Regions from separate parts of the Neomicrococcus lactis genome, predicted to be linked through region 3. Evidence: riboswitches for the same ligand, from Rfam matches in the RefSeq annotation. Region 3 holds a riboswitch; each other region holds the start of a gene.
The links. A riboswitch is a leader RNA that binds a small molecule or an ion and turns the genes downstream of it on or off. The one in region 3 is predicted to bind S-adenosylmethionine.
Positions count from the first base shown of each region.

Region 1: another riboswitch for S-adenosylmethionine. It lies ahead of BKA12_RS08470 (LLM class flavin-dependent oxidoreductase); the one in region 3 lies ahead of sfnG (dimethylsulfone monooxygenase SfnG).
Region 2: another riboswitch for S-adenosylmethionine. It lies ahead of BKA12_RS09920 (flavin reductase family protein); the one in region 3 lies ahead of sfnG (dimethylsulfone monooxygenase SfnG).

Region 1 covers NZ_JACHBL010000001.1:1,872,280-1,878,130, forward strand. The annotation lists gene BKA12_RS12645 (histidine kinase) at 1-1,039, shown strand, start outside; gene BKA12_RS08470 (LLM class flavin-dependent oxidoreductase) at 1,319-2,722, opposite strand; SAM riboswitch class I at 2,774-2,865, opposite strand; gene BKA12_RS08475 (acyl-CoA dehydrogenase family protein) at 2,944-4,197, opposite strand; SAM riboswitch class I at 4,384-4,486, shown strand; gene BKA12_RS08480 (ABC transporter ATP-binding protein) at 4,490-5,347, shown strand; gene BKA12_RS08485 (aliphatic sulfonate ABC transporter substrate-binding protein) at 5,495-5,851, shown strand, end outside.
Region 2 covers NZ_JACHBL010000001.1:2,192,613-2,198,463, reverse strand. The annotation lists gene dnaB (replicative DNA helicase) at 1-730, opposite strand, end outside; gene BKA12_RS09925 (DUF1801 domain-containing protein) at 1,339-1,770, shown strand; gene BKA12_RS09920 (flavin reductase family protein) at 1,777-2,325, opposite strand; SAM riboswitch class IV at 2,365-2,482, opposite strand; gene rplI (50S ribosomal protein L9) at 2,733-3,191, opposite strand; gene rpsR (30S ribosomal protein S18) at 3,207-3,446, opposite strand; gene BKA12_RS09905 (single-stranded DNA-binding protein) at 3,531-4,097, opposite strand; gene rpsF (30S ribosomal protein S6) at 4,138-4,443, opposite strand; gene BKA12_RS09895 (M18 family aminopeptidase) at 4,651-5,851, opposite strand, start outside.
Region 3 covers NZ_JACHBL010000001.1:1,342,683-1,348,533, reverse strand. The annotation lists gene BKA12_RS06155 (MetQ/NlpA family ABC transporter substrate-binding protein) at 1-300, opposite strand, end outside; gene BKA12_RS06150 (methionine ABC transporter permease) at 375-1,121, opposite strand; gene BKA12_RS06145 (methionine ABC transporter ATP-binding protein) at 1,112-2,161, opposite strand; gene sfnG (dimethylsulfone monooxygenase SfnG) at 2,311-3,504, opposite strand; SAM riboswitch class I at 3,599-3,692, opposite strand; gene BKA12_RS06135 (TM2 domain-containing protein) at 3,972-5,192, opposite strand; gene dusB (tRNA dihydrouridine synthase DusB) at 5,453-5,851, shown strand, end outside.

The DNA of each region.
Region 1 (5,851 bases), 530 kb from region 3:
GGCGACGGGCTTCCTGTGGATTCGATCGACCATCGCTGGCGTCATTTCTATCGCCGGCCTGGCCTTGTCACTACCAGTTCACGAATACGGCTACGCGATCATCGTGACCCCATTGATCTTTGCCGTCGTGGTGGCAACGGCAAACCGGGTCTTCATTGCGGCCTTCGTCGCAGCGTGGATTCTCTGGTCCGTTTCACTGTGGTTCATGTGGCCCAACGACCGACCGATTCTGTACTTCAGCATTCCGCTTTTGGGCGTTGGCGCACTGATCGGCACCCTTATTCGCCGTAGTTGGCGAGCTCAAGCGCGGCATATTGCCGAGATCGAAGAGATGCGCACTCTGCAGCTAGAAGCAAGCGCAGCCGAGCGTCTTTCAATCGCGAGAGACCTCCATGACATCGTGGCCCACGACATCACGATCATCGCCATGCAAGCTCAAGCGGCATCCTTTGCGAAGAACCCCAAGCTCGCATCCGAGTCTCTGGAAGTCATTGGCCAGTCGGCCCGCAACACCCTCCAGGACCTGCGCCTGCTGCTGAACGTTCTAAAGTCCTCCGAAGAAGCACACCTCTCAGACAAGAGCCTGTCCGCCGAAGAGGGTGGAGCTGCCGCCGGCGCATCGACGCTGACCCTTCGTCGAAGCATCGATCAAGCGTCACGGCAGTTGGAGTCCATCGGCTTCAGCGTCACGGAGAACATCAATGGCGACATTGACGAGCTCCCCCGTCGCATTCAGGTGGCGATGCACCGCATCCTCAAAGAAGCCACCACGAACATCCTGAAACACGCCACCCCGTCGAGCGACTGCTCCATTTGCGTGGACACCGTTGAGGGCAACGTGATCCTCCGGATCCAGAACCAGAAGGCCCCAGCAACCAATGGCAACGGATCGTCGAACGCCAAGAACGCAAATGCTGGCCTAGGTTTGGGAAGCATCAGCGACCGCACCTCGAGCCTAGGCGGAAAGTTGGACGTCATCCAGACGGCGACAACCTGGCGCCTCGAGGTCACCGTTCCCATCCGTGGCGTGGAAATCTAAGCCCCAAAGCCCCAAATCGTTGAAGTCTAGACGAATGGCTATCGCCGAGCAGGAAAACGCCTCGTAACGTTAATAGTGCCCTTGGTGACGGGCAAGAAATGGGAACTGGATGGCCGGAGTGTGTGCCGGCCATCCGCCATTTAACGAGCAAATTTGAACGAGCAAGTCGGGGGCACATACCGCAAGCCGGGCACTCACTCGAGCACCGCCGTCGTCCTCAAAAAAATTCCGGCCCTCCCACGCAAAAAGGAGGACCGGAACTAAGAAGCCACTAACGAACTATGCGTCAGCAGGAACCTTCAAACGGAACTGATCCGCCTTGTGGTTCGCATGCAGACGATCGCCCTTGCCGAAGAGCTTGTTGCGCAGCGAGCCAGGCAAGTATTCCTCTTGGTACGCGCCGAGCTTCTGCAATTCGGGAACCACGAACTCCACAACATCCTCGAAGGTGCCAGGCGTGATGGCGTAGGCGAGGTTGAAGCCGTCCACGTCCGTCTCGTCGACCCATTCCACGAGCTTCTTCGCGACGTCAGCGCCGGAGCCCACGGTAATCGGGCCGAAGCCGCCCACGCCCACCCACTCGGCCAGCTGGCGCACGGTCCATGGGTTTCCGTCATCGCCGGAGGCCTTCTGGAAGGTCTCCACGGAGGACTGGATGGCATTGGACTTCACGTTCGCGCCGATGCTGTCGTCGAGGTCGTACTGGGAGAGGTCAACGCCCATCCAGCCGGAGATGAGAGCCAACGCGCCCTGCGGATCCACGTACTGCTTGAAGTCCTCAAACTTCGCCTGCGCGGAAGCCGTGTCAGGACCCGTGATGATGGTCTGCATCGCGTAGATGCGGATGTCGTAGCGGTCGCGGCCAGCGGCCTCGGCGGCGTCGCGGATCTTCTTGACGGTGTTCGTCAGGAGTTCCTTGGTCGGCGAGGTCACGAAGACCGCCTCAGCGTTTTCGGCCGCGAACTTCATGCCGCGCGAGGATGCGCCTGCCTGGAAGATGACCGGGGTGCGCTGGATAGATGGCTCCGTGATGGCGATGCCGGGAACCTTGAAGTACTTGCCCTCGTGGTTGATCGGGTGCACCTTGGACGGATCCGTGTAGACGCCGGTCTCGCGGTTGCGCTGGACGGCATCCTCTTCCCACGAACCTTCGAGCAGCTTGTAGACCACTTCGAGGTATTCGTCGGCGTGGTTGTAGCGCTCGTCGTGCTCCATTTGGTCTTCTTGACCCATGTTGCGTGCGGCGGACGGCAAGTAACCAGTCACCACGTTCCAACCCACACGGCCGTTGGTCAGGTGATCGAGCGTGGCCAAGCGGCGAGCAAACGGGTACGGGTGCTCGTAGGCGGTGCCGGCGGTGACGCCGAAGCCGAGGTTCTGCGTGACAGCTGCCATCGCGGAAACCAGGAGGAACGGATCGTTGACGGGAACCTGCGCTCCGGAGGACAACGGCGCCTCATTGGTGCCATTGAAAACGTCATACGTGCCGAGGACGTCAGCGATGAACAGGCCATCAAACTTGCCCTTTTCCAAGAGCTTCGCGAGTTCGGTCCAGTAGGTGATGTCTTTGTAACGCCAGGCCTGATCCTGCGGGTGGCGCCACAATCCTGGGGACTGGTGGACCACGCAGTTCATGTCGAAAGCGTTGAACCGTACGTGTCGGCGGGGAGCGATTTCAGTCATTTTTTGGTTCCTTCCCGACGAGAAGAACCCACGCAGGGCGCGGTTCGAGCTTCTCCATCGTTGCTGGCAGTAGCACCTTCCTCTTGATGAGGTGGTTGCTGCGGCGTCGTTGAGCCAGATCTCTCAGCCGCTCTGGATGGGTACTTCTCCATTGCACACCCAGAATGCGACCCCGCGAAATACGGGGGCCGCATTCTGTAATGATCACTGCAAATTTTTGATTACGACGCCGCCGCTTGGCCGTGGCGCTTATCGTCAATTCCCGCTTCACCAATGGTCCAAACGGTGGGCGGTTCCATTCCGTTGACGGCCCAGTCACCGGCGATGCGCGCCTTGTAGATGAAAGGGTTGTGGGTGGCGACGGTGCGAGCGTTGCGCCAGAAGCGGTCCAGCGACTTAGCGGTGCTCGTCGAGGATGCGCCGAGCGTGTTGAAGATCTGGCCGGTGGCTTCCGTAACGAGTGGGCTCAAGACAACCTGAGCCAAGCCGGACTCGAGTTCCACAGAGACGTTGGCGGCCTTCTCGACAGCATCGCCTTCGAGGCGTGAGTTGAACGCGCGATCCAAAGCGCGGCCCACGCGCAAGGTGGCAGCTGCGGCGACGTACGCCTTCGCGCTGACTTCGCCGACCACCTGAAGGATCTGCGGATCCTGGCTCACCGTGTCTGCATTGCCGTGGCCGAAGACTCGCTTGCGCTCGCGGACCTGCTTCGCCACTTCGTTGGCCGCTCCCTGAGCCGCGCCGGACAGTGCGATCAACAAAATGTGCTGGTACAGCGCAGTCTGGTACGGGAAGCGCACCTCGAAGTCGAAGACGTTTTCCGCGTCAACGGGTGCGTTCGTGAAGATCGTGGTGCCGCTGCCGGTGCCCTTTTGTCCGAAGCCGTCCCAGTCATCGAGAGTCTCGATGCCCTGAGTCTTGGTGCTGACGTAGGCGGATACATCGGAGCCATCCGGGCGCTTGGCCAGCACGTCGATCCACTCGGCGAAGATGGTGCCGGTGGTGTAGAACTTGGTGCCGTTGAGGACCAGCTGGCCGTCACGCTCGTCGAGGACCGTGCCCACGCCGCCCTGACCTGGTTCCGTCCACGCGTTGCCAGCAATCTCGCCGGCAACAAAGCGCTTGAACCATTCAGTGCGGTCGCCCGTCTTACCGTTGCGCGTCAGGCCGTGGTGGTAGAGATTTTCCTCGACAAACGCCCAGTGAGACCGAAGAGCCTGCGGGATGTTGCTGTCAGCCGCGGCCAGTTCAATGAGAAGTTCAGTGAACTCTTCCCAGTTCAGGCCGTCGCCGCCGAATTCTTGTGGAACGCGCGCGGCTGTGAAGCCGGCGTCCTTCAGCCACTGAATCTGCTCATGAGGAAGAGTGCCGTTGAGTTCGCGGTCTACCGCGCCTTCGGCGATGCGCTCGAAGATGGGGCGATACTTTTGCGCGACCGCTTCGAAGGTCGTCGCGTTGAGAGTTGAAGTGCTCAAGGGATTGTCGCTTTCCGAGAGTGGGACACAAAGAACCTCAGAAGAGGGCGTCCTGATGAATAAATTGCTCGGTGGGTGATCCAAGGGTTCACTATCGATCGAATCAGACGCAACGATTGTGACATGTTGTGAAATTTTCGAGTCATAATTTGGAGAAGGCTTCCAGCAAGGCTTTCAATTATTCGGTACCCATCATGAGTGGCTGAGAGATCTGGCTCGACGACGCCGCAGCAACCCCCAGCGAATCCTTTCGATTCGCGGACGGTGCTAACGCCAGAACCGATGGAGAGAAATGACTACAGACGTACGCGCTTTCACGACACCTGATGTCGTGGCCGAGGCTTCAGCACCAAGCCAGAACGCACCAAGCGGTGAGTCGGCAAGTGGAGTGCGCTTTGAGGGCGTGGGCCGCTCTTTCCCAGCCGTCTCGGGGAATACCAAGGTGGTCCTGCGGAACATCGACCTAAACATCCAGCCTCACGAGATCGTGGCAATCCTGGGTCCTTCCGGCTCCGGAAAGTCCACGTTGTTGCGCGCAGCGTCCGGACTGGATCAGCCCAGCTCGGGACGAATTCTCATTGACGGCGAACCCGTCAAAGGCATCGACCCACGTTGTGCAGTGGCCTTCCAAGAACCCCGACTCTTGCCGTGGCAAAACCTGGCTAAGAACGTGGAACTCGGTTTGCCATCGGGAACCCCGAAGGCTGAAGGTGCTGAGCGCGTGAAGCGTCTCTTGCAGCTCGTGGGACTTGGCGAAAGCTCGCACTTGCGTCCTCGCGAAGTTTCCGGCGGCATGGCACAGCGCACCTCCTTGGCTCGTGCACTTGCTCGCCGTCCCGGCGTGCTCTTGCTCGACGAACCTTTCGGCGCACTCGACGCACTCACCCGCTTGAACATGCAAGACCTCTTGCTCTCCGTTCACCAAGCTCACCCGGCAACGGTTCTTCTGGTTACCCACGACGTCGACGAAGCCCTCCAGCTCGCCGACCGGATTGTGGTTCTGGGAGTGGAGGATGGCAAACCAGGAGCCACGATTTCACGGATCCTGACGGTCCCCGGCGAACGCCCACGCGATCGCGCGTCGGCAGAACTGGCACGAATGCGCGCCGAACTGCTCTCGAGCCTCGGCGTCGACGCACACCGTCACTAAGCCCGGCTCTCAAACGGTCAAACGGTCACACGTTCAGGCGATCAAAACGGCACGTCGTTCTATAACGACGCCGCCTCGCCACCACACAGCTTCAACAACCTTGTCTTCAATAACTACTTTCAACCACATTTCTTGAGGAGCACCATCATGTCTTTCACCGCTAAATCCTTCTCCGCAGTCACCACTCGCCGCTCCGTCCTGGGACTGAGCGCACTCGCTGCCGCAACCTTCCTTTCTGCTTGCGCAGGCGAAGGCGGAAGTGGCCAGTCCGCTGGTTCGCAAGCTGCGTCGTCGTCCGCTAATGCCGCCGGCAAAGTCCTGAACATCGACTTCGCAACATACAACCCGCTCTCCCTCGTGTTGAAGGAGAAGGGCTGGCTCGAGGCGACGCTCAAGGATCAGGGTTACACCGTGAATTGGGTGCAGTCCGCGGGATCGAACAAGGCCAACGAAGCCTTGCGCGCCGGCGCCATCGACGTAGGATCCACCGCCGGATCCGCCGCA
Region 2 (5,851 bases), 850 kb from region 3:
TGTCATGGTGGATGGACGCCGAGCGCGCAAAGTCCAGCGCGAAAGTGGACTTACCCATAGCCGGACGGGCAGCGATCACGATCATCTGGCCGCCGTGGAGGCCCTGAGTCAGGTTGTCGAGTTCGTAAAAACCGGTCGGGACGCCGGTCAGGCCGTCGCCCTTGTGTCCATTGGCCTCGATCTCGTCAACGGTGGCTTCCATGATGTCGCGCAGAGCCACATAGTCTTCCGCGGTTTCACGTTCAGAGACCGCGTAAATCTCCGCCTGAGCGGCGTTGACGACCTCCTCAACCTCGCCGCCCTGTGCATAACCCATGTTCACGATGCGAGTGCCGGCCTCCACCAGACGGCGAAGCACTGCGCGCTCGTGGACAATCTCGGCGTAGTAGCCGGCGTTGGCAGCCGTAGGAACGGACTGGATAAGCGTGTGAAGGTAGCCAGGTCCGCCGACACGGCCGATCTCGCCGCGCTTCGTGAGCTCATCGGCGACCGTCACGGCGTCAGCTGGTTCACCCTTGCCATAGAGGTCAAGGATGGCCTCAAAAATGGCTTCGTGGTTGGGGCGGTAGAAGTCAGGCCCGCGAAGTACTTCGATGCAGTCGGCGATCGCGTCCTTCGAGAGCATCATGCCGCCCAACACGCTCTGCTCAGCGACCATGTCTTGCGGCGGTGTGCGCGCAAACTGCTGATCGCCAGAACGTGATCCTTGGTCCAGATGCTGAACGGCCACGAACCCTCCTCAGGTCATTACTATGAATCCGCGCGAATTCGCGGCGGCAAAAAAGCCTCGCTCTCTGCCTTTCGCTCCCATTCTTTCTACTGCCACCGACACTTAGGAAAGGGGGTTCGAAGGGGTGTGAAAAATGCTCACGAAGCAATAGAGCTCAAGCAACCATAGTCCCCTATTTCGCGGTACTCAAACGAGTTATCCACAGGCCATGTGTATAACTGACGTCTTCATCCACGACCTGTGTGTATAACTTGGGGATATCCACTCGATCCTCAACTTGTTTCTCCACACTAACAGGCGCTGACTAGGCATAATGCATTTTTGCGCTTGTGGATCCAAAAAGCTTTTCCACAAACCCTCAGGTAGTGCTTGCAGGTTAGCTGGGTCATATCACACCCGGATACTTGAATATTTGGTGATATGCACACAAGTTATCCACAGACCAAGGGTAGTTGTGCACAGACACGCGCGGTCGGTGACTTTTAACTTGACGGAATAGCGAAGTACATGTTCTAGGCACCGCATCTGAACAATGTTCACATCGCGTGGCGCTGACCAGTGTGCATATAGCCCGAGACATTCGAAGCCGCGCGCTTTAGATTGGTTCCATGGCCGAGAACAAGACTCAACCCACCAACGTCGACCCTCGAGAGTTCATTTCAGCAGTGGAGCACCCAACGCGCCGCGCAGATGCCGAAGTGCTGCTGGAGCTCATGGAGGAGATCACCGGCAAGCCTGCGGTGATGTGGGGTCCTAGCATTGTGGGGTTCGACGAATACTTTTACCACTACGAAAGTGGGCACAAAGGAACGGCACCCATCGTCGGCTTCTCGCCCCGTAAAGCCAGTTTGTCTCTCTACGGACTCGGCAACGCACCAGAAGCCTCCGAGCTGCTCTCGAAACTAGGCAAGCACAAGGCCAGCGTGGGGTGTGTGTACGTCAACAAGCTCGCTGACGTAGATGTAGACGTCCTGAAAGAACTAATCGCTCTAGGGCACCGTTACGGCGTGAACGTCTTGGATCAGTCCAACGAGAAGTAGGCCCGCTTAGACGAGCGCGTTGTCCTTGAGGGTACGGAACGCAGAGCCGTGGAAGACCAGCGGTTCGTTAGCGTCTCCGTGCGTCTCGTGACCGTGAACGCGCAACAGGACTACCTGGTGGTCGCCGGCGGGGAATTCGGACTCTACGGAGCAATCCAGCCACAAAGCTGCGTCCTCTAGGAACAATGCTCCCTCGTCTGTGGAGGCGAGGTTGAGTCCGGCAAAGCGGTCGCCATCGCGCGAAGCGATCTGGCGGCAGACGCCTTCATGCTTTTCGCCCAGGATAGAGACGCCGATGCGCTGTGCGCCGCGAACAATCGGCCACGTGCGGGAAGAGTTCTGCACGGCGAACATCACGAGTGGTGGCTCAAGCGAGACGCCCACCGTGAAGGAAGAAGCGACAATTCCCTGAGGCTGTCCGTTCACGATGGCGCACAAAGCGGCCACACCGGAGGGGAAGCGAGAGAAGGCCTGTCGCAGGGACTGGGCACCCACATCATGCGAGATGGTGCCGTTCCCCGTGGTCTGTGAGGAGTGCTCGACGCTGGCGGTCATGTTGATCCTTACGTGACTCGTCCGCAGTCCGACTTTCGGATGCAGTACTTGCGAAGCGGGGTCTTCTCCCGAACGCCGAATCATCACCTGGAGCACCCCACTACTACCAGAGGGTTGCCGGTCAACCAGCCAGGGCTTGTCATTGACTCTCTTGATTCTGAAGTCCACGTTAGAGCGGATTCGATCACCGCGTCAAAAGTCCACGAAATATTTCGAAAGACTCGCAGTCCATCACTTGACATCAAACAGTCAATGCAAAAATAAGGATTCCGCCGAATATTCCGCCGATCGATGGCGTGAAAAGGACCGGAGGTAGGCGGTACAAGGGTGAAATTGAGCAGTTAAAGCAAAAGAGCCGCACCCCGAAGGGAACGGCTCTTTCGACCAATCAGCTTGTCAGCTCGAGGTTACTTGCCCTTTGCGGCAACAACCTGAACTTCAAATGCAGCCAAAACGTCTTCGTGCAAGCGAGCGGTCACGTTGTGGTGACCAACAGACTTGATGGCGTCCTGGATCTCGATCGAGCGGCGGTCGAGGGAGCCGAGGCCGGCTTCTTCGATTGCAGCTGCGATGTCAGCAGGCTTGACGGTGCCGAACAAACGTCCGGTGTCGCCAGCCTTGACTGCGAGACGGATGGTGGTGGACTTGAGCTTTGCAGCCAAAGCCTGTGCATCCTCGAGGTTTGCAATGGCCTTTGCAGCGCGAGCAGCGTTGAGAGCCTCAACGTGCTTTTCAGCGCCCTTGGTCCAAAGCGTTGCGAATCCGCGTGGGAGGAGGTAGTTACGGGCGTAGCCGTTCTTTACTTCCACCACATCGCCTGGGGTGCCCAGACCGGTAACTTCGTGAGTCAAAATGAGCTTTGCCATGTTTGTTTTCCTTCCTTAGCCGCGGCCAGCGCCGGAGTAAGGCAACAAGGCGACTTCACGAGCGTTCTTGATTGCCTGAGCAATCTTGCGCTGTTCCTGAACGGAAACGCCGGTCACACGACGAGCACGGATCTTTCCGCGATCGGAGATGAACTTACGCAGCAAAGCTACGTCCTTGTAGTCGATGACCGTCACGTCGGCGGCCTTCAGTGGATTCGACTTTGGTTTGGGCTTACGGAGTTCAGCCTTAGCCATCGTGGAGCTCCTTTTCTGTTGGAGCCCGCAGATCAATCTGCGGGATGGTGAATGTTTTTGTTGAGTAGAAGATCAAGCGGGCGTTTAGAACGGTGGTTCGTCGCTACCCATGTCATTGCCCCAACCATCCGAAGAGGATGATGCGGAGCTTTCCCATGGGTTGTCGTTCTGGCGCTGCGGTGCGGAGTTTCCTCCCCAGCTTCCGCCGGAGTTGCCTCCGCCGAATCCGCCAGCGTTTCCACCACCGGCATTGCCGCCACCAAAGTTGCCGCCGCCACCGCCGGAGCGCTGCGCACGGGTTACCTTTGCCGAAGCGAAACGAAGCGATGGGCCGATTTCCTCGACCTCAAGCTCCATCACGGTGCGACGTTCGCCCTCTTTAGTTTCGTACGAACGGGACTTCAGGCGACCCTGAGCGATGACACGCATGCCCTTCGTGAGCGTCTCAGCTACGTTTTCAGCAGCTTCGCGCCACACAGACGCGCGGAGGAACAGCGCTTCGCCGTCCTTCCACTCGTTGGACTGGCGATCAAAGGTCCGAGGCGTCGATGCGATCGTAAAGTTCGCAACGGCGGATCCGGACGGGGTGAATCGAAGTTCGGGATCGGAAGTCAAATTTCCGATCACAGTGATAACTGTCTCGCCTGCCATGGTTCCCCTTCAGTAGTGTTCGTACGCGGTATCCGCGAGATTACTCTGCGGAAACCTTCTGATCTTCCGGACGAATGATCTTGGTACGCATGATCTGTTCAGACAAAGAAAGCTGACGGTCGAGTTCGGCCGACGTCGTAGGCTCTGCCGTGAAGTTAACGACTACGTAGATCGCTTCAGACTTCTTCTGGATTTCGTATGCCAAGCGGCGACGTCCCCAGATATCAACATTGTCAACGGTTCCGCCTTCGTTGGTAACAACTTCGAGGAACTTGTTGATGGTTGGTTCAACGGTGCGCTCGTCGACCTCTGGGTCGATCAGCACCATCAATTCATAAGCACGCATGTGAACCCACCTCCTTTGGACTTAACGGTCACGGTCTTTCCGCAACAGGAGGTTCTTCGCGTTGGTGCTTGCAACCCCAAAAGGACATGCGGGTGCAAACAACCTCAGCTATCTTACCGGAATTTCTTCACTAACCATAACGACGGCGATGCTCAGCACCGCGCGCAGCCTGAGGTTATTGAGGACAAGACCGGGGCGACCCACTGCCTACTTTGAATTGTGGGTGAAGAACTCTTGAGCGATGCGTGCAAGGCCGTACAGATCCTCGACGTGCGCCATTTCTCGCGCGGAGTGCATCGAGAGCAGCGGAACACCCACGTCAAGGGTGCGAATACCCAGTCGGGTGGCCGTGATGGGGCCAATCGTGGAGCCACACGGCATGGCGTTGTTGGACACGAACTCTTGGTACGGAGCATCGGCTTGAGCACACCACTGCGTCCAGGCTGCTGCACCCACGGCGTCCGTTGCGTAGCGCTGGTTGGCGTTGATCTTGAGCAACGGACCCTTGCCGGCTAGCGGCTGGTTCGCGGGATCATGGCGCTCGGGGTAGTTCGGGTGGATCGCGTGGCCCGCATCAGAAGACAAGCAGATCGAATCAGCGATGGCGCGGTAGCTATCTTCCGTGGAACCACCCAACGAGAAGCCAATGCGGCGCACCACTTCCTCGAGGAACGGGCCAGCAGCGCCCGAACGGGATGCGGAGCCAATTTCCTCGTGATCAAAAGCTGCGAGCATCGGAATCTGAGAGAGCGACTCGTCGGCAACACTCTGAAGCGCCACGAGGGAAGCGTGCACGGAGCTCAGGTTGTCCAAGCGTGCGGAAGCTAAGAATTCGGACGTGGCACCAAAGAGAGCTGGTGCCTGCGCGTCGCAAGCTACGACGTCGTACCCGCCAATAGTGAGCGGATCAATCCCGGCAGCCTCCGCCAAGACCGCCAGCAAGTCCTGCTCATCCGCGCGGCCGGTGCCCCAGATCGGGTTCATGTGGCGCTGCGGATCCAGCTTGAGGCCCTCGTTGACGCCGCGATCCAAGTGGATGGCCAGCTGCGGGAAGCGCAAAAGCGGGGCCGTGCGCGTGAGGACTTCGGTGCCGTCATGCGTGACGATGCGGCCAGCGAGGACCAGCTCGCGGTCCAGCCACGAGTTCAAGAGCGGTCCGCCGTACACCTCCACGCCAGCCTGCAACCAACCGAAGGAGCTCGTGGTGGGCTTGGGCTTGAGCTTGAAGGACGGCGAATCCGTATGGGATCCCAAGATGCGGAAGCCCGTTGCCGCCGTGACACCTTGCGGAATTACGAACGCGATCACGGCGCCGTCGCGCTGCACGTAGTACTTTCCGGCGTTCAGACTCCAGGCTTCGGTCTCGATGAGCGGGCTGAAGCCAGACTCCGTCAGTCGACGCACCGCT
Region 3 (5,851 bases):
GGTGGAGTCAGCCAAGCCCTTGAAGGCCACCTTGATGCCGTACTTCGGAGCAACTTCCTCGGCCACGAAGTTCACGAGGGCCTGCTCAGCCTGGTTGCCTTCAGCCGTCACGACGGTGAGGGTTGCGCCCGCAATTTCATTGGGGGACTTGGTGCCTGCGTTGGCGTTGATGCCCACGGCTGCTGCGATGGCAACGACGGCGACGAGACCGCCGGCCACCCACGGCCACTTCTTCTTTTTCTGGATGGTGAAGCCGTGCCCGTCAGCGGGCGGAGTGGTGCGTTCTTCGGTGATAGTCATGATGAAGCCTTTCGGGTGTGGGTGAGAAGAGAGGGGTAAAGCTAGGAGGTTGGGTGAGAGTTCTTCAGGCGGTCTTAAGCACGACGGCGTAAGTGCGGCGTAGTGGCTTTGACCAGTCCGTCGCCAATGAGCTGAACTGTGGTGACGAGAAGGATGAGCAAGATGACGGTTGCCAGCATCACGGTGTTGTCGAAGCGCTGATATCCGTAGGTGACAGCGACGTAGCCGATGCCGCCAGCGCCGATGGTTCCCGCGATCGCCGAGTACTCGATCATCGCGATGGTGTTGATGGTCAAGCCGCCCATGATCGCTGGGATGGCTTCTCCCAATTGAGCGGTGCGGATGATCTGCAACGTGGAGCCGCCGGATGCTTTGGCAGCCTGGGTGACGCTGTGCGGAACGTCTCGCAACGAGTTCTCCACGATGCGAGCGAAGAACGGGATTCCCGCAATCGTCATGGGGACCACAGCAGCTGCGATGCCGATGTTCGTTCCCGTGATGAGCCGGGTAAACGGAACAATGGCCGCCATGAGGACCAGGAACGGAAGGGATCGGCCCACGTTCACAATCCAACTCAGGACGTTGTAGATCTTCGCGTTCTCGAAGAGCCCGCCTGGTGCCATATTGTGCAGACACACGGCGATCACCGTGCCGACTGCCACCACCAGGACCATCACGATGCCCACCATGGTGAGCGTTTCGCCCAGGGCCGGAATCAACAGTCCAGGCAGGTCGCTCAAAGCGGTATCCGAGAGCGCGCTCGCAGGACGCAGGGCGGGAAGCCCCGCGAGAATCAAGTGTGTAGTGGTTGCTACGCCCACAGCGCGGCCTCCTTCTGTGCTGAGTTTTGAACTGACGAAATTGAGATGGATTCGCGGGACACATTGGGCAGAGATGCGCGCAGTCCGTGGCGGGCAAATGCGTCCTTGACGATCGCATCGTTTTCGTTGGAAACGCCGACCGTCGCGTTGCCCGTGCTGACGCCATCGATGCTCTGAATGGTGGCGGCCAACAATGCTGCTGGTTCGCCAAGCTCCGATGACACTCGCTGGAGCCAGTCGGCCGGGACGTCACGAGAGTCGTAGGTGACGACCCAGGAACGAGTTCCGGGAAGCGGCGCCGAAGGATTCAAGTTCGGCTGGAGCGCACGGCCCAGCGCGGATTCGTGGTTGGTCAGCAAGTCCACGAGGCGGCCCTGTTCGATAATCCGGCCGTGATCCAAACGCGCAGCCGAATCAGCGACCTGCAGAACGGTGTCCATCTCGTGGGTAATGAAGACGACCGCGAGATTGAGGTCATCGCGTAGCTCTCGCAGCAACTGGACGACGGAGCGCGTCGTCTCGGGATCGAGTCCCGAGGTGGCCTCATCTGAGAGCAGTACGGACGGACGCAGTGCCAAAGCGCGGGCAATACCCACGCGCTGACGCTGACCGCCGGAGAGTTCGAACGGGTAGTGATTGGCGCGGTGGGAGAGTCCCACGCGCTCGATCAGTTCGTTGACGCGCGAGTTGGTTTCGGCTTTCGTCACGCCCAAGTACTCGAGCGGCAACGCGATGTTCTCCGCCACCGTCTTGCGCGAAAGCAAGCTGGCTGACTGGAACACCGTTCCAATACGACGGCGGGCTACCCGCAGTTTGCTCTCGGGCAGTCCGGAGAGCTCTTCGCCGTTGACGATGACCTGCCCGGACGTAGGACGCTCGAGCAAGTTGATGCATTGCGCCAGCGTGCTCTTGCCGGCGCCGGAGGGACCGACCACAGCCAAGATTTCGCCCGCTTGCACTTCGATATCGAGCTTGTCGAGCACGGTCACAGCATCTGGACCCTGGCCATAGACCTTGGTGAGTTGATGAAGACTAATCATGGTGGGAGCTTTCGGTTGAACCGGAAAATGGGCGCACTGAAGGAAGAGGCGTTGTTTGGGGTGAAAGAGGGTACGACTGACCGCAGCCCGAGCCCTAGGAGCCGAGCTGCGGCGTCGTACTCAGTAAATATTCGGAAGCGAAACCCGCGTTAGGCGGAAGCACCCTCGAAAGAGGTTTCCGGAAGAAGGCTGGTGTTGAGTTCCTTGCCGTTCTTGCGGGCGAGGTCAGCTTCGAGTTCGCGGACGATCGGGAGGACGTCGCGGCCGAATGCCTCGACCTCTTCCTGGAAGTGCAGGTACGCGGTGAGGATGAGGTTTACGCCGATCTTCTTTAAGTCGACGATGCGCTCTGCGATCTGCTCAGGGGTGCCGATGAGGCCGGTGCGGAAGCCGTCGTTGTACTGGATGAGATCCTCGTACGTGGAGTCTTCCCACATGCCCTTGCCGTCCTTGGTGGACTGGCCGGCTTCCTTGACCGCCGAGGCGAAGCCGTCCACGGCTGGGCGGTGTGCCTTTGCCACGATCTCGCGCAGCGTGTCCTTGGCTTCTTGTTCCGAATCGCGAGCGATCACGAATCCGTTGATGCCAAAGCGTGGCTTGACCGGGGCGGTTCGCTTGCCCGAATTCGCGGCAGCGGTGACGCCGGCGATGTTCTCGCGGAAGCCCTCGAACGTGCGGCCGTTGGAGAAGTACCAGTCGGCGGTGCGGCCAGCGGCAGCCTGAGCAGCCGTGGAATTTCCGCCGAAGAAGATGTCTGGATGTGCGCGGCCTGGAATCTCGAGCGGCGCAGGGGAGAGCGTGAAGTCCTTGATGTTGTAGTACTTGCCGCTGAAGGAGAAGTCCTTCTCGGTCAGCAAGCCACGAAGGACGGTGATGAATTCTTCCGTGCGGACGTAGCGCTCGTCGTGCTCGAGCCATGGCAGACCGAAGTTGGTGAATTCGTCCTTGAGCCAACCTGAGACGATGTTTACGGCTGCACGGCCGTTGGAGATGTGGTCAGCCGTGATGAGCCACTTGGCGAGAACGCCTGGGTGCCACATGCCGGGGTGAACGGCGGCGATGATCTTGAGGCGCTCAGTTGCGCCGAGCAAACCGAGCGTGAATGCGGTTGCTTCGTGCTGCTTGTCCGCGCCGTAGCTGGCGGTGTAGCGGGTCTGGGAGAGCGCGTATTCGAAGCCCGAATTTTCTGCGATGCGCGCGAGCTTCTTGTTGTATTCAAAGTCCCAGCTGGTGCGCTGTTCAATGGTGGAAATGACCAGACCACCGGACACGTTCGGTACCCAGTACGCGAACTTCAGCGGGGTCTCGAGGTCAGCTTCAGGGGTGACATTGATTGAGCTCATGGTTGATTCCTTGGTGGGGCAATATTCGTGAGGAATCCCGTACAACGGTGAGCGTGCACAGCTAGCGATGACACGTCCACGAAAGCGTGAGCTTTCTCCATCGTTTCTGGCGGTAGCACTGACCCGGCATGATCCGGGAGTTGCTGCGGCGTCATAGAACCAGATCTCTCGGCCGCTCGGGATGGTGAAATAATTTGAACACAAAAATCCCCCATATCAAAGAATGTTCGCGCGTTTGTGACAAAGAGTGTCGTCATTCGCAGAATATTCGAAATGCTGGAATCTGATGCTGGATTATTCGGACCCCCTGCAGCGACCGTCGAGATGTAACTGGAGACAGCGAGGTGCCGTGAGTGGCCGCACCCCAACCCGGTCACTCACGGCATGAACTCTATGCAGTTATCTAGAGCGTGTTTGCTTCTGTTGAAGCGTCTTGTGCTGAGCGGCACTGCCGCTCAGCCGACGTACTACTCAGCGGCTAGCGTCCAGGATCCGTCGCTCTTCACGATGATCACGGACGGTCCACCGGACATCGGAACGGTGCCTTTGTAGTTGCCGATCTCGTTGACGAGCAAGCCCATGTTGAAGAGCTCGTCGTTCTCCTCGTAGACCACGAAGTTGCTCTTGCCCTTATTCGTCAGTGTGAGCATGGAGGCGTCGCCGTCGTACAGCATGACCTGGTCGCCGGAACCCTTAGATGCGAACGGCTTGGCGTTGGCCAGTGGTTCGATGGTGATGGTCCACGCACCGGACGCCTTGATCTGAACGTTCTTGACTTCCTGGAACGCGTTCACACCGAGTGCCGTGGTGCCTTTGTAGGAGCCAATCTCGTTGACCAGCAGATCCACGGATTCGTTCGATTCGTCCAAACCGATAATGGCGAAGTTTCCTGCGCCGTTATGCGTGGACGTGACCATGGCATTCGTGACGCCAGCGGGCAGCTTGACGATGGAATCGCCCGTGCCCTTCTTCGAGATGGTCTCGAACTCGCCGAACTTGCCGGCGGCCCACGCAGATGCACCGCTGGCCTGCGGTTCTTCGGCGGCTTGCTTAGTCTCTGCCGCAGCGGTGGTCTCGGCAGCAGCGGTCGTTTCTGCGGCAGCCGTGGCTTCAGTTACTTCCGCGGCAGCCGGGACGGCATTCTCGGAGGACGACGACGCTGCTGTAGCTGGCGCCGTCGTACTGGAAGAAGAACCAGCGGAACCAAAGTTCGAGGTAACTCCGCCGCTCATGTTCTGCTGGCCCGTAATCATGCCGAAGACCAGGACAATAGCGCTGACAATCCACGCGATCTTTTTGTGCTTGTCATAGCCCTCGAGCGGGCGGCGGTACTTATCCTTTGTGGCGCCGGCAAGGGTCATGACCAAGTCAACGAGGTACCAAATGCCCAAACCGCCAAAGGTGAACAGCTTGGCCAGGCCCGTTCCGATCTTGCCAAGGTAGAAGCGGTCGGCACCCAAGAAACCGATGATCAAAGACAGCAGCCACGTCACGATGAATGACTTGTCAGAGGTCTGCGCCTGCACAGGCGAGTTGTAGTTGTACGGCGAGTTAGCCGCGAACTGGTTGTTCGCAGCGTACTGATCGCTCGAGGCATACTGCGGGTTGGAAACCGGCGCGTACGGGGACGGCTGGTTCTCCGGGGTATCCGGCACCTGAGGGCCGGCGGGGAGCGAAGTGTTAGACACTTGATCCTCCTTCTTGAGAGATATGAAAAGGGAAGCGTGGCTTCGAGAGTTCAGTGATCTGAGTGATCTCTGTGCTCTTTCGGTCACAGTGAAAGATTCCCCGATGCCTCTGACACTTAGAACTTATGCTGTGTTCCGGAATCGCGAAACGCCTGAAAATGTTCACGCACAGGCGCCGCTGCACTGGTAATTTGCACCACTTTTTCCCCGGAGACCTTAGATACGGTGAAGGATTTGGTGCTGTTTGGGAGAATGGATAGGTGACTTTAACCGCCGATCAATCCGCCAGCGCCACCCGACTCGAGCTTCCACCATTGAAATTGGGGAAGCTCACTGTTGACGTGCCCGTGGTCTTGGCGCCGATGGCGGGCATTACTAACAAGGCGTATCGCCGGTTGTGCCGCGAATACGGCGGCGGTCTGTACGTCACTGAGATGGTGACGAGCCGCGCCTTGGTGGAGCGGAACAAGACCTCGTTCCGGATCATTTCTCACGACGATGATGAGAAGGTCCGTTCTGTACAGCTTTATGGCGTGGATCCGAAGACCGTGGGTGCCGCCGTGCGACTGCTCGTGGAAGAAGACCGCGCCGACCACATCGACTTAAACTTTGGTTGCCCCGTTCCGAAGGTGACCCGCAAGGGCGGCGGATCCGCGCTG